DNA from 3 places in the Cupriavidus sp. DF5525 genome. Region 2 is predicted to be linked to each of the others. Evidence: predicted binding sites of a transcription regulator. Region 2 holds the regulator's gene; each other region holds the start of a gene.
What was found. Region 2 encodes LexA, which represses DNA repair genes until DNA is damaged. Its sites were predicted from a motif close to ACTGTATNNNNATACAGT; they were not measured.

Region 1 (3,269 bases), 2.3 Mb from region 2:
TGCAGGTAATCGGGCAGAAAAATGAGAGGCTTTGAGCACCGACGTATCAAGTCTCGTCCCCGTACTCTTCGTCCGCCCCCTGGATAATCTTGCCGACCACGGAACGCGAAAACCCTCGCGCCACCATGAAGCGGACCTGCTTGGCCCGCTCCTCGGGCGTGGCCGGCGGCGAGCCGAAGCGCTTGCGCCAGACCTCGCGCGCGCGCTCGGCCTCGGTCGCGCGCAGCCGGTCCTGCAGTTCGCCCAGCTGTTCGCTGCCCAGCTTGTGGGTCTTGGCTTCCTGCATGACCCGGGCGGTGCCATAGCGGGCGCCGCGGCGGTGCACCAGGCTGTCGGCAAAGCGCTGGTTGGACAGCCAGTTCTCGCGCTCGAGCGCGTCCAGCAACTGCTCGAGCTGCTCGGGCGACTCGGCATGCGGCGCCAACTTGCGTGCCAGCTCGGTACGGCTGTGCTCGCGGCGCGACAGGTAGCCGACGGCGCGGGCCTTGAGGGAAAGCGGGGGACGGGTTGCCATCGAGGGGTCAGGGCATTGGCATGGGCTGGCACTGCGTCATGCAGCCAAAGCAAAAAGGCCGGCGCATCGGCGATGCTCCGGCCTTCCGGCTGCTGCAGCGGCCGCTGGCGGGGGTCAGCCTTCCACCACTTCCGCCGCGACGGGGTTCATCGCCACCACGCCCAGCGCCGCGCGCACCTTGTTCTCGATCTCGTCGGCAATGTCCGGGTTCTCGCGCAGGTATTCGCGCGCGTTGTCCTTGCCCTGGCCGATCTTGTCGCCGTTGTAGCTGTACCAGGCGCCGGACTTCTCGACGATCTTGGCGTCCACGCCCAGGTCGATGATCTCGCCCTGCCGCGAAATGCCCTGGCCGTAGAGGATGTCGAAGAAGGCTTCGCGGAACGGCGGCGACACCTTGTTCTTGACCACCTTGACCTTGGTCTCGTTGCCGATCACGTCGTCGCCCTTCTTGATCGAGCCGATGCGGCGGATATCCAGGCGCACCGAGGCGTAGAACTTGAGCGCGTTGCCGCCGGTAGTGGTTTCCGGCGAGCCGAACATCACGCCGATCTTCATGCGGATCTGGTTGATGAAGATCACCAGGCAGTTGGTGCGCTTGATGGTGCCGGTCAGCTTGCGCAGCGCCTGGCTCATCAGGCGGGCCTGCAGGCCGGGCAGCGAATCGCCCATTTCGCCTTCGATTTCGGCCTTGGGCACCAGCGCGGCCACCGAATCGATCACGATCAGGTCGATCGAGCCCGAGCGCACCAGCGCGTCGGTGATTTCCAGCGCCTGCTCGCCGGTGTCCGGCTGCGAGATCAGCAGCTCGCCGACGTTGACGCCCAGCTTGTTGGCGTAGCTGACGTCCAGCGCGTGCTCGGCGTCGATAAAGGCGCAGGTGCCGCCCAGCTTCTGCATCTCGGCCACGACCTGCAGCGTCAGCGTGGTCTTGCCCGACGATTCCGGACCATAGATCTCGACCACGCGGCCGCGCGGCAGGCCGCCGACGCCCAGCGCGATGTCCAGGCCGAGCGAGCCGGTGGATACCACCTGGATGTCCTTCTCGACCTCGCCGTCGCCCAGGCGCATGATCGAGCCCTTGCCGAACTGCTTCTCGATCTGGGAGAGCGCGGCGGCAAGCGCCTTCTGCTTCTCGGCGCTCACGCCGGCACCTGCCTTCTTGTCGTCCATGGTCGTCCTTGAATCAATGGTGTATAAATAGGCCGCATGTGGCGCGGCCCCGGCTTTTCCGGAGTCAGCGCCGCGGGCCCGACAAACTGCGCGGCCACGCTGCGGACATGCAAATTATGACGCGCCCGGCAGCCCGTGCGGAATTGCGGGTACTGTATAAAAAAACAGTATGCTTGGCAAGCCCCATCGCGCCCGGTTCATCCGATTCCCGGCGCCGGCTCTGCCGGCCAGGTGGAGACAAACCATGCGCATTCTGATCGCCGAAGATGACGACGTGCTGGCCGATGGCCTGACGCGCTCGTTACGCCACTCGGGTTATGCCGTCGACTACGTCGCCAATGGCCTCGAAGCCGATTCGGCGCTGTCGACCCAGACCTTCGACCTGCTGATCCTGGACCTGGGCCTGCCGCGCATGTCCGGGCTGGAGGTGCTCAAGCGCCTGCGCGCGCGCGGCGCGATGCTGCCGGTGCTGATCCTGACCGCCGCCGACAGCGTCGACGAGCGCGTCAAGGGCCTGGACCTGGGCGCCGACGACTACATGGCCAAGCCCTTCGCGCTGTCCGAGCTGGAGGCGCGCGTGCGCGCGCTGGTGCGGCGCGGTGCCGGCGGCGGCGCCACGCTGATGCGCCACGGGCCGCTGTCCTACGACCAGGTCGGGCGCATCGCCTACCTGAACGACCAGATGCTGGACCTGTCCGCGCGCGAGACCGGCCTGCTGGAAATCCTGCTGACCCGCAGCGGCCGGCTGGTATCCAAGGAGCAGCTGGTGGACCACCTGTGCGAGTGGGGCGAGGAAGTCAGCAACAACGCGATCGAGGTCTACGTGCACCGGCTGCGCAAGAAAATCGAGGTGGGCGGCATCCGCATCGCCACGGTGCGCGGGCTGGGCTACTGCCTGGAGAAATTCCAGCCGGCCGTCGCTGCCCAACACTGACAAACCCCGTCCGCCGATTTCATTTCTCCGCAGGCGAACCCGCGACCGGACCTGAGGCCACACCGTCGAGATGAGCCTGCTGCGACTGCCCTGGCGGCGCCCGCACCGCGCGGCGCCGCCCCCCTCCCCCACCGCGGCGCCCGACGCCGAGGCCGCCGACCAGGAACTGGCCGACGCGCTGCCGCACCTGGAAGAAAGCACCGCGCATCCGGCGCCGCGCTCGCTCTTCGGCGAGATCCTCGACTGGATGCTGGCGCCGCTGTTGCTGCTCTGGCCAATGAGCATCGCGGTGACCTACCTGGTGGCCAAGTCGATCGCCAACGGCCCCTTCGACCGCGCGCTGGAGGCCAGCGCCATCGTGCTGTCGCAGCAGGTGCGCGAGGTGAACGGCCGCGTCACGCTGCAGCTGCCACTGTCGGCGCGCGAGATCCTGCGCGCCGACGAGACCGACAACATCTACTACCAGGTGGTGGGCAAGCGCGGCGAGTACATCGCCGGCGACCACGACCTGCCGCTGCCGTCCGAGGAAGACCAGGGCCATGCGGGCCTGGTGTCCCTGCGGGATGACCGCGTGGCGGGCAACGACGTGCGCGTGGCCTATACCTATATCGACCTCAAGCACGTCAGCGGCACGCAGCCGGTGCTGGTACA
Region 2 (3,269 bases):
AGGCCGGGATCCGCCGCCAGCGCCACCACCAGCAGCACCCGCGCCTTGTACGGGTTGAGGTCGGCCGCGGAGACGAATACGCCATCCGCCGGACTGGGTTGCGGCGGGATCGACACATGACCCGCCATGGTGCGCGAGCTGCGCACGACCGCCACGCCGGCGTCGGCGGCATCGGCCAGCGCGGCCGCGAGCCCTTCATGCACAGAGCCGTTGCCGGCCGCAGCCACCACTAGTCCGTCGACACCGGCCTGCACCAGCGCATCCACGGCTACCCTCCCCGGCTGCGCGTAGCTCGCCACGATCTCCACCGTCGGCCAGGCCTCCGGCATCGGGCCAATCGCCCAGGCAGCGCGCGGCGCGCGGGCGAAGCGCACATAGTCGTCCTGCACGAAGCCCAGCGGCCCACTGGCGGAAACAAAGGCATCAATAGCCGAGGTGTGGGTCTTGGCCACGTCGCGTGCCGCGTGGATCTGCTGGTTCAGCACCACCAGCACGCCCTTGCCGCGCGCATCGGGGTGCGTGGCTACGCGGACCGCGTCCAGCAGGTTCAGCGGACCGTCGGCGGACAGCGAGGTCGACGGGCGCATCGCCGCCGTCATCACCACGGGCACCGGGCACGCCTGCGTCAGGTGCAACGCCATCGCGGTTTCTTCCAGCGTGTCGGTCCCGTGTGTGATGACGATGCCGGCGACATCGGCTTGCGCCGACCAGTGCTCCAGCCGCGCGGCCAGCATGCCCCACAGGGCGAAGGTCATGTCCTTGCTATCGACCTGCGCCACCTGCTCCGCCTCGATACGGGCGACGGACTGCAGCGCCGGCAGCGCGCCCAGCAGCGAGGACACGGGCACGGTCGCCGCCTGGTAGCGCGCGCTGCTGGCGGGATTGCCGGACGCGCCGGCAATGGTGCCGCCGGTGGCCAGGACGACAATGCGAGGCAGTTGGGTCATGGGGGCTCAGGAATTCAATACAGGAGGGATGCGAATAGCCGATTGTAACGGCGGACTTGCCGAGGGCCGCGGCCTGAGCGGTCCACCGGCATGCCTATCCATGCGACAGCCCCGAAAAATTCTGCTTGCGCTCAGGCCGATACTGTATAAAATCACAGCATACTGTTTAAACATACAGTGCCCGGCCCGCCGGATGCAGGATTTCCGATTGTCTCGATCCCTTCGATCCCGACGGAATCCCATGCTCCTGGATCTTCCTGCGCGGCCCTGCACGGAACGGCGATCCCATGGCGACCCTGACACCCCGGCAGCAGCAGATTTTCGATCTGATCCGCAACACGATCCGCCGTACCGGCTTCCCGCCCACCCGCGCCGAGATTGCCGCCGAGTTCGGCTTCTCATCCCCCAACGCGGCAGAAGAACACCTGCGCGCGCTGGCCCGCAAGGGCGTGATTGAACTGACGCCGGGCGCCTCGCGCGGCATCCGCCTGAAGGTGTCGCGCAGCGATTCGGAGATGCCGGACCAGTTCTCGCTGCCGATCCCCGGCGTGATGCAGCTGACGCTGCCGCTGGTGGGCCGCGTCGCAGCCGGCAGCCCCATCCTCGCCGCGGAACATATCGACCGCCAGTACCAGGTCGACGCCTCGGTATTTGACGAACGCCCCGATTACCTGCTGCGCGTACGTGGCCTGAGCATGCGCGACGCCGGCATCCTTGACGGCGACCTGCTCGCCGTGCGCCGCGCCAGCGAAGCCCCCAACGGCAAGATCGTGGTGGCGCGCCTCGGTGACGACGTGACGGTCAAGCGCCTGCAACGGCGCGGCGGCCATATCGAACTGATTGCAGAGAACCCGGACTTCGCCAACATCATCGTGGAGCCCGGCCGCGAGGAGTTCTCGCTGGAAGGCATTGCAGTCGGCCTGATCCGCTCTTCCGGCTTCTAGCCGGGCACCGCGGGCCACAGGCCTGCGCGGGCCCGCCCCCGCTTCCATTGTTTTTTGCAGACGCCGCCCGGCTCGCCGGGTGTTGACCCCGCTTTTGCCTGAAAAAGAGGTGCAGCCATGCCGCAAATCCACCACGCCGCCATCCGCCGTCCGGTCAAGCCCGTGCCGTTCCGCCAGTGCAAGGGCGTGCGCGTCTACCAGGGCGCGCAGCGCCGCACCATGGTCGGCAGCATGGCCGCCATCTGCCGGATGCTGGAACTCGAAACCTCCGACAAGCTCGTTGCCTGATCGACAACGCGCGCCGGCACATGCCGGCGCTGGCGGCCGCCATGCATGTCGTTGCACCTTGGCTGCTGCTTAGCTGCGTGCGCAGGCCTTGGTTTCGGTTTCCAGCTCCTGCGGCGTCAGCTGCGGGAACCATGTGTCGCTCTTGCGCAGTTCCAGCGCCGTTCCATCGGGCTTGGCCGTCAGTGAAATCAGGTAGGCGTACTCGAACTGGCCGGTGGCGTTTACCTGGCCAATCCGGATCTCAGTCTGGCTCTTCGCCGGATAGCTAACGACCGTGGCCTCATCGCCGAGGTTATTGCGCAGGCATTTCGCCACATCGCCCATCTGCGCGGGCGTGAACAAGCGCATCGGAGGGCGCGCGCGAATATCCTTTTCGGACGTGCCGCTGGCGCACCCGGCCATCATTGCCGCGATCGCCACGCTGCAGCCGATCACCTTCGCTCGAACAGACATACCAACCCCTTGGGAATGCAAGGCGGGTATGGTACAGGAGGCACACGGATTTCGCGCGGGCTGCGGACGGCCTGCGCGCCGCCCTGACGCAAGCGCCACACATTGCCGGACATCGACCGATACCTCGACGCGCGGCGCCCGCGCCAGACTGTCGGCATCCACCCCAAAAGAGACCGACCGTGGCATCCCGCAATATCCACGTCATACCCGCCGGCGACCAGGGCTGGGCAGTAGCCGTCGCAGGAAGAAGCCATCGCTGCAGGGACCGAGAAAGCATGGCAGGATCGCGTCGAACTGTTCATTCATGGACGCGACGGGCAGATTCGGGAAAGGAATTCCTTCGGGAACGATCCGCGCAATATCCGGGGCTGACCAGGCTCGCAGAGAGCCAAGGCAATACCTGCGAAATATTCGCGCGACGAAGCAAAACGGGCGCCCTTGCGCGGCGCCGTTTTGGAGAAAACGATTTCCCGTCGCCCGACAGTCACGTCAACCTGCATTTCAGTACAGTCCATTGGTGCAGCGGCTTCTAACGTGGCAGCATCCCCCTACAGGCAAAATGAAGGAGAAGACATGAACATTTCGTCGCGCGCCGTTGACGACTTGATCCGCATAGCTACGGCCGGGGGTGGGTTTC
Region 3 (3,269 bases), 2.0 Mb from region 2:
TGGCGAGGTCGGCGCCATCAGCGCGCGCGCCAGCGCCAGCAGGTCGGCCCACGCCGGCGCGGCAGCAGGCGGGGGCTCGAATGCTTCCAGCGAGAACAGCGGCTCGGTGGCCAGCGCCAGCGCATCGAGCACGCGTGCCGCGGTCTTGGGGCCGATGCCGGGCAGCAGCTGCAGCGTGCGGAAGCCTGCCATGCGGTCGCGCGGGTTTTCCAGCCAGCGCACCACGGCCAGCACATCCTTCACGTGCGTCGATTCCAGGAATTTCAGCCCGCCGAACTTCACGAACGGGATATTGCGCCGCGCCAGCTCGATCTCGACCTGCGCGCTGTGGTCGGCGGCACGGAACAACACAGCCTGCGCCATCAGCGCCAGCCCGGCCTCGCGCCGCGCCAGCACCTGCTCGACCACGTAGCGGGCCTGGTCGGCCTCATCGTTGACGACGATCACGCCGGGCTTTTCCGCCGAGGCGCGGTCGGACCACAAATCCTTGGTATAGCGCTCCGCAGCCAGCCCGATCACCGCGTTGGCGGCCTGCAGGATCGGCTGCGTCGAACGGTAGTTCTGCGATAGCGTGACCTGCTGCGCCGCCGGCGTGAACTGCTGCGGGAAATCGAGGATATTGCGCACGGTGGCGCCGCGGAAGGCGTAGATCGACTGCGCGTCGTCGCCCACCACGGTCAGGCTGCGGCCATCGGGGCGCATGGCCAGCAGGATCGATGCCTGCAGCGCGTTGGTGTCCTGGTATTCGTCGACCAGGATATGGTCGAAACGCGCGCCCATGTCCTGCGCGATGGTGGGCTCGGCCATCGCCTGCGCCCAGTACAGCAGCAGGTCGTCGTAGTCGAGCACGTGCTGCTTCTGCTTGGCCTCGACATAGCCGGCAAAGAGCGTGCGCAGCGCATCGGCCCACATCGCGTAGCGCGGGAACTGCTGCTTGAGCACGTCTTCCAGCGGCGCCTGCGTGTTGACCACGCGCGAGTAGATCGCCAGGCAGGTTTCCTTCTTGGGGAAGCGGCTGGCGGTTTCGGACAGGCCCAGGTCGTGGCGCACCACGTGCATCAGGTCGGCCGAATCGCCACGGTCGCTGATGGTGAAGGCGGGCGACAGGCCCAGCGTCTCGGCGTATTCGCGCAGCAGGCGCGCGCCGATGGCGTGGAAGGTGCCGGACCACTGCAGCGCGGCACGCCCGGCGCCGGTCTGGGTGCCGAGCGCCTGGTCGACGATGCGTTCGACCCGGCGGCCCATCTCGGCGGCGGCGCGGCGCGAGAAGGTCAGCAGCAGGATGCGGCGCGGGTCGGCGCCGCCCAGCACCAGGTGGGCCACGCGGTGCGCCAGCGTATTGGTCTTGCCCGAGCCGGCGCCGGCGATGATCAGCAGCGGCGCGCCGCTGCCGTGCTGGACCGCGGCGCGCTGCTCCGGGTTGAGCCGGGAGAGGTAGGCGGGGGCCGCATCGGCTTCCGGGGCCGCGAGGTCCGCAAGGTTCGAAGCAGGGGCAAGATCCAGTGACACAGGCAGGGCTCGAGGGTCGGGCAGGGCGCGGCCCGCGCATGCGCACGGATCGCCACCAGGATGGAAAGGCTGGGAAAAAGCTGGCGCTAACTGTATATCCATACAGGCCGGCTGCGCAAGCTTGGCAACGCCTGAGCTGGCATCGAAAAAGAAAAAAGGTGCTCGATGAGCACCTTTTCGCGGCCGTTGCAGGCGGTAGCGTTACGCAGACTTTGCCAGGGCCCCGTCCAGCAGCTTGTGCAGCGCATCCCACTCGGGCTCGCCCACATAGCGCTTCAGGATGCGGCCGTCCTTGTCGACCACGAAGGTGGTAGGCGTCAGCTGCACATTGCCAAAGGCCTTGGCCGCGCTGCCGTCCGAATCCATCGCCACCTTGAACGGCAGGGCGCGCGTCTTGGCGTAGTTCACCACGTACATCGGCGGATCGTAGTTCATCGCCACGGCGACGAATTCCAGGCCCTTGTCCTTGAACTGCTCGTAGGTCTTGACCATGTCGGGCATTTCCTTGACGCAGGTGGCGCAGCTGGTGGCCCAGAAGTTGACCATGTAGACCTTGCCCTTCAGGTCGGCGGTGCTGACCTTTTCGCCCGACAGCAGCGTGAAGGTGGCCGCCGGCGCCGCATTGGCCGGCGAAAGCGCGCGGTAGCCGAACCAGCCCAGCAGCGCGAGTACGACAACGGCCGCGACGATGGGCCAGGGCTTGCGGGCGGGTCTGGCGGCGGGAGGGGAAGTCGTCATGGGATGCGGTCAGGCGGATTCGATCGGCAATGGGACATTCTAATGCCGCTGGCGCCCGGGCGCTGCGCGCGGCGTGGCTGCGGCAATCTGCCGCAACCGCATCAGCGCCGGGTGGCGACGGCGGCGCGTGCCTGGTCCAGTGCCTGTTCCAGGTAGGCGCCGTAGAAGTCCGGCTGCATGCCGCGCAGCGACGGGGCGGCGGCGCGGCCCTGCCGGTCGAGGAACAGTACCGTGGGCGCCACGCGCACCTGGTGCGCCCGCGCCCAGGCGCGTGCGGTGGTCAGGTTGCCGTCGGCATCGCGCAGCGGCGTGTCGGCAGTCAGGTCGAGTTCGCGCACCACGGCGATCTCGCCGGCGGCAGCCTGCGGTCCGAGGTAGTTGCGGCGCACGGTCTCGCAATAACTGCAGCCCGGCATCGACACCAGCACCACCACCGGCTCGCCGCGGCGCGCGGCTTCGGCGCCGTGGGCGGCCAGGTCGGTGGCCGGAGACAGGTGCGCCGACCCTGCCGCGGCCTGCACGCCGGTTGCGGCCATCAACGCGCACGCGGCCAGCCAGCAGCGGCAAAGCCTGGCGGATGCGCGGAGGGCGATGTTGGCGGGCATGGCGAAAGCGTCGGGCAAAGGTGTCGGGGGCAATGGAGCGGCGCGGCAAGCACTGGCGGGCCGCTTCCGGGATAATACCGGTTTCCGCCCGCAGGCGACGGCAGCCCCCGAGAGCCGCCCCGGCCTGTGCGCGCTGTCCGCAATCGCTCCCCCATGCGTCCTGTGCCGCCCCCGCCGAGCCTTCCCGCCGCCGCCCGCAAGCCCTTGATGTCGTCGTGCGCCGCCGCGCTGCTGGCGCTGGTCCTGTGCGCCTGCTCGCCGCGCTATGACTGGCGCACCATCCAGTCCGGCGAAGGCGGCTACGCCGCGCTCTATCCCGGCAAGCCAACCAGCGCCGCACGCGACGTGACCATCGCCGGCCGCAAGCTGCCGATGACGATGGAAGCCGCGCGGGTCGACGATACGCTGTTCGCCGTC

Region 1: the regulator LexA is predicted to act here: its motif matches at 1,836-1,853, upstream of recA (recombinase RecA).
Region 3: the regulator LexA is predicted to act here: its motif matches at 1,599-1,616, upstream of ABNX08_RS01385 (ATP-dependent helicase).

The regions. Positions count from the first base shown of each region.
Region 1 covers NZ_CP168265.1:541,606-544,874, reverse strand. Annotated here, with positions in the region: gene recX (recombination regulator RecX) at 47-514, opposite strand; gene recA (recombinase RecA) at 629-1,684, opposite strand; gene ABNX08_RS02670 (response regulator transcription factor) at 1,929-2,618, shown strand; gene ABNX08_RS02665 (sensor histidine kinase N-terminal domain-containing protein) at 2,689-3,269, shown strand, end outside.
Region 2 covers NZ_CP168265.1:2,814,171-2,817,439, forward strand. Annotated here, with positions in the region: gene ABNX08_RS13090 (asparaginase) at 1-947, opposite strand, end outside; gene lexA (transcriptional repressor LexA) at 1,235-1,891, shown strand; gene ABNX08_RS13100 (hypothetical protein) at 2,009-2,179, shown strand; gene ABNX08_RS13105 (hypothetical protein) at 2,249-2,599, opposite strand; partial or broken gene ABNX08_RS13110 (DUF2188 domain-containing protein) at 2,812-3,004, shown strand; gene ABNX08_RS13115 (hypothetical protein) at 3,206-3,269, shown strand, end outside.
Region 3 covers NZ_CP168265.1:281,635-284,903, forward strand. Annotated here, with positions in the region: gene ABNX08_RS01385 (ATP-dependent helicase) at 1-1,509, opposite strand, end outside; gene ABNX08_RS01390 (TlpA disulfide reductase family protein) at 1,711-2,247, opposite strand; gene ABNX08_RS01395 (thioredoxin family protein) at 2,349-2,852, opposite strand; gene ABNX08_RS01400 (hypothetical protein) at 3,006-3,269, shown strand, end outside.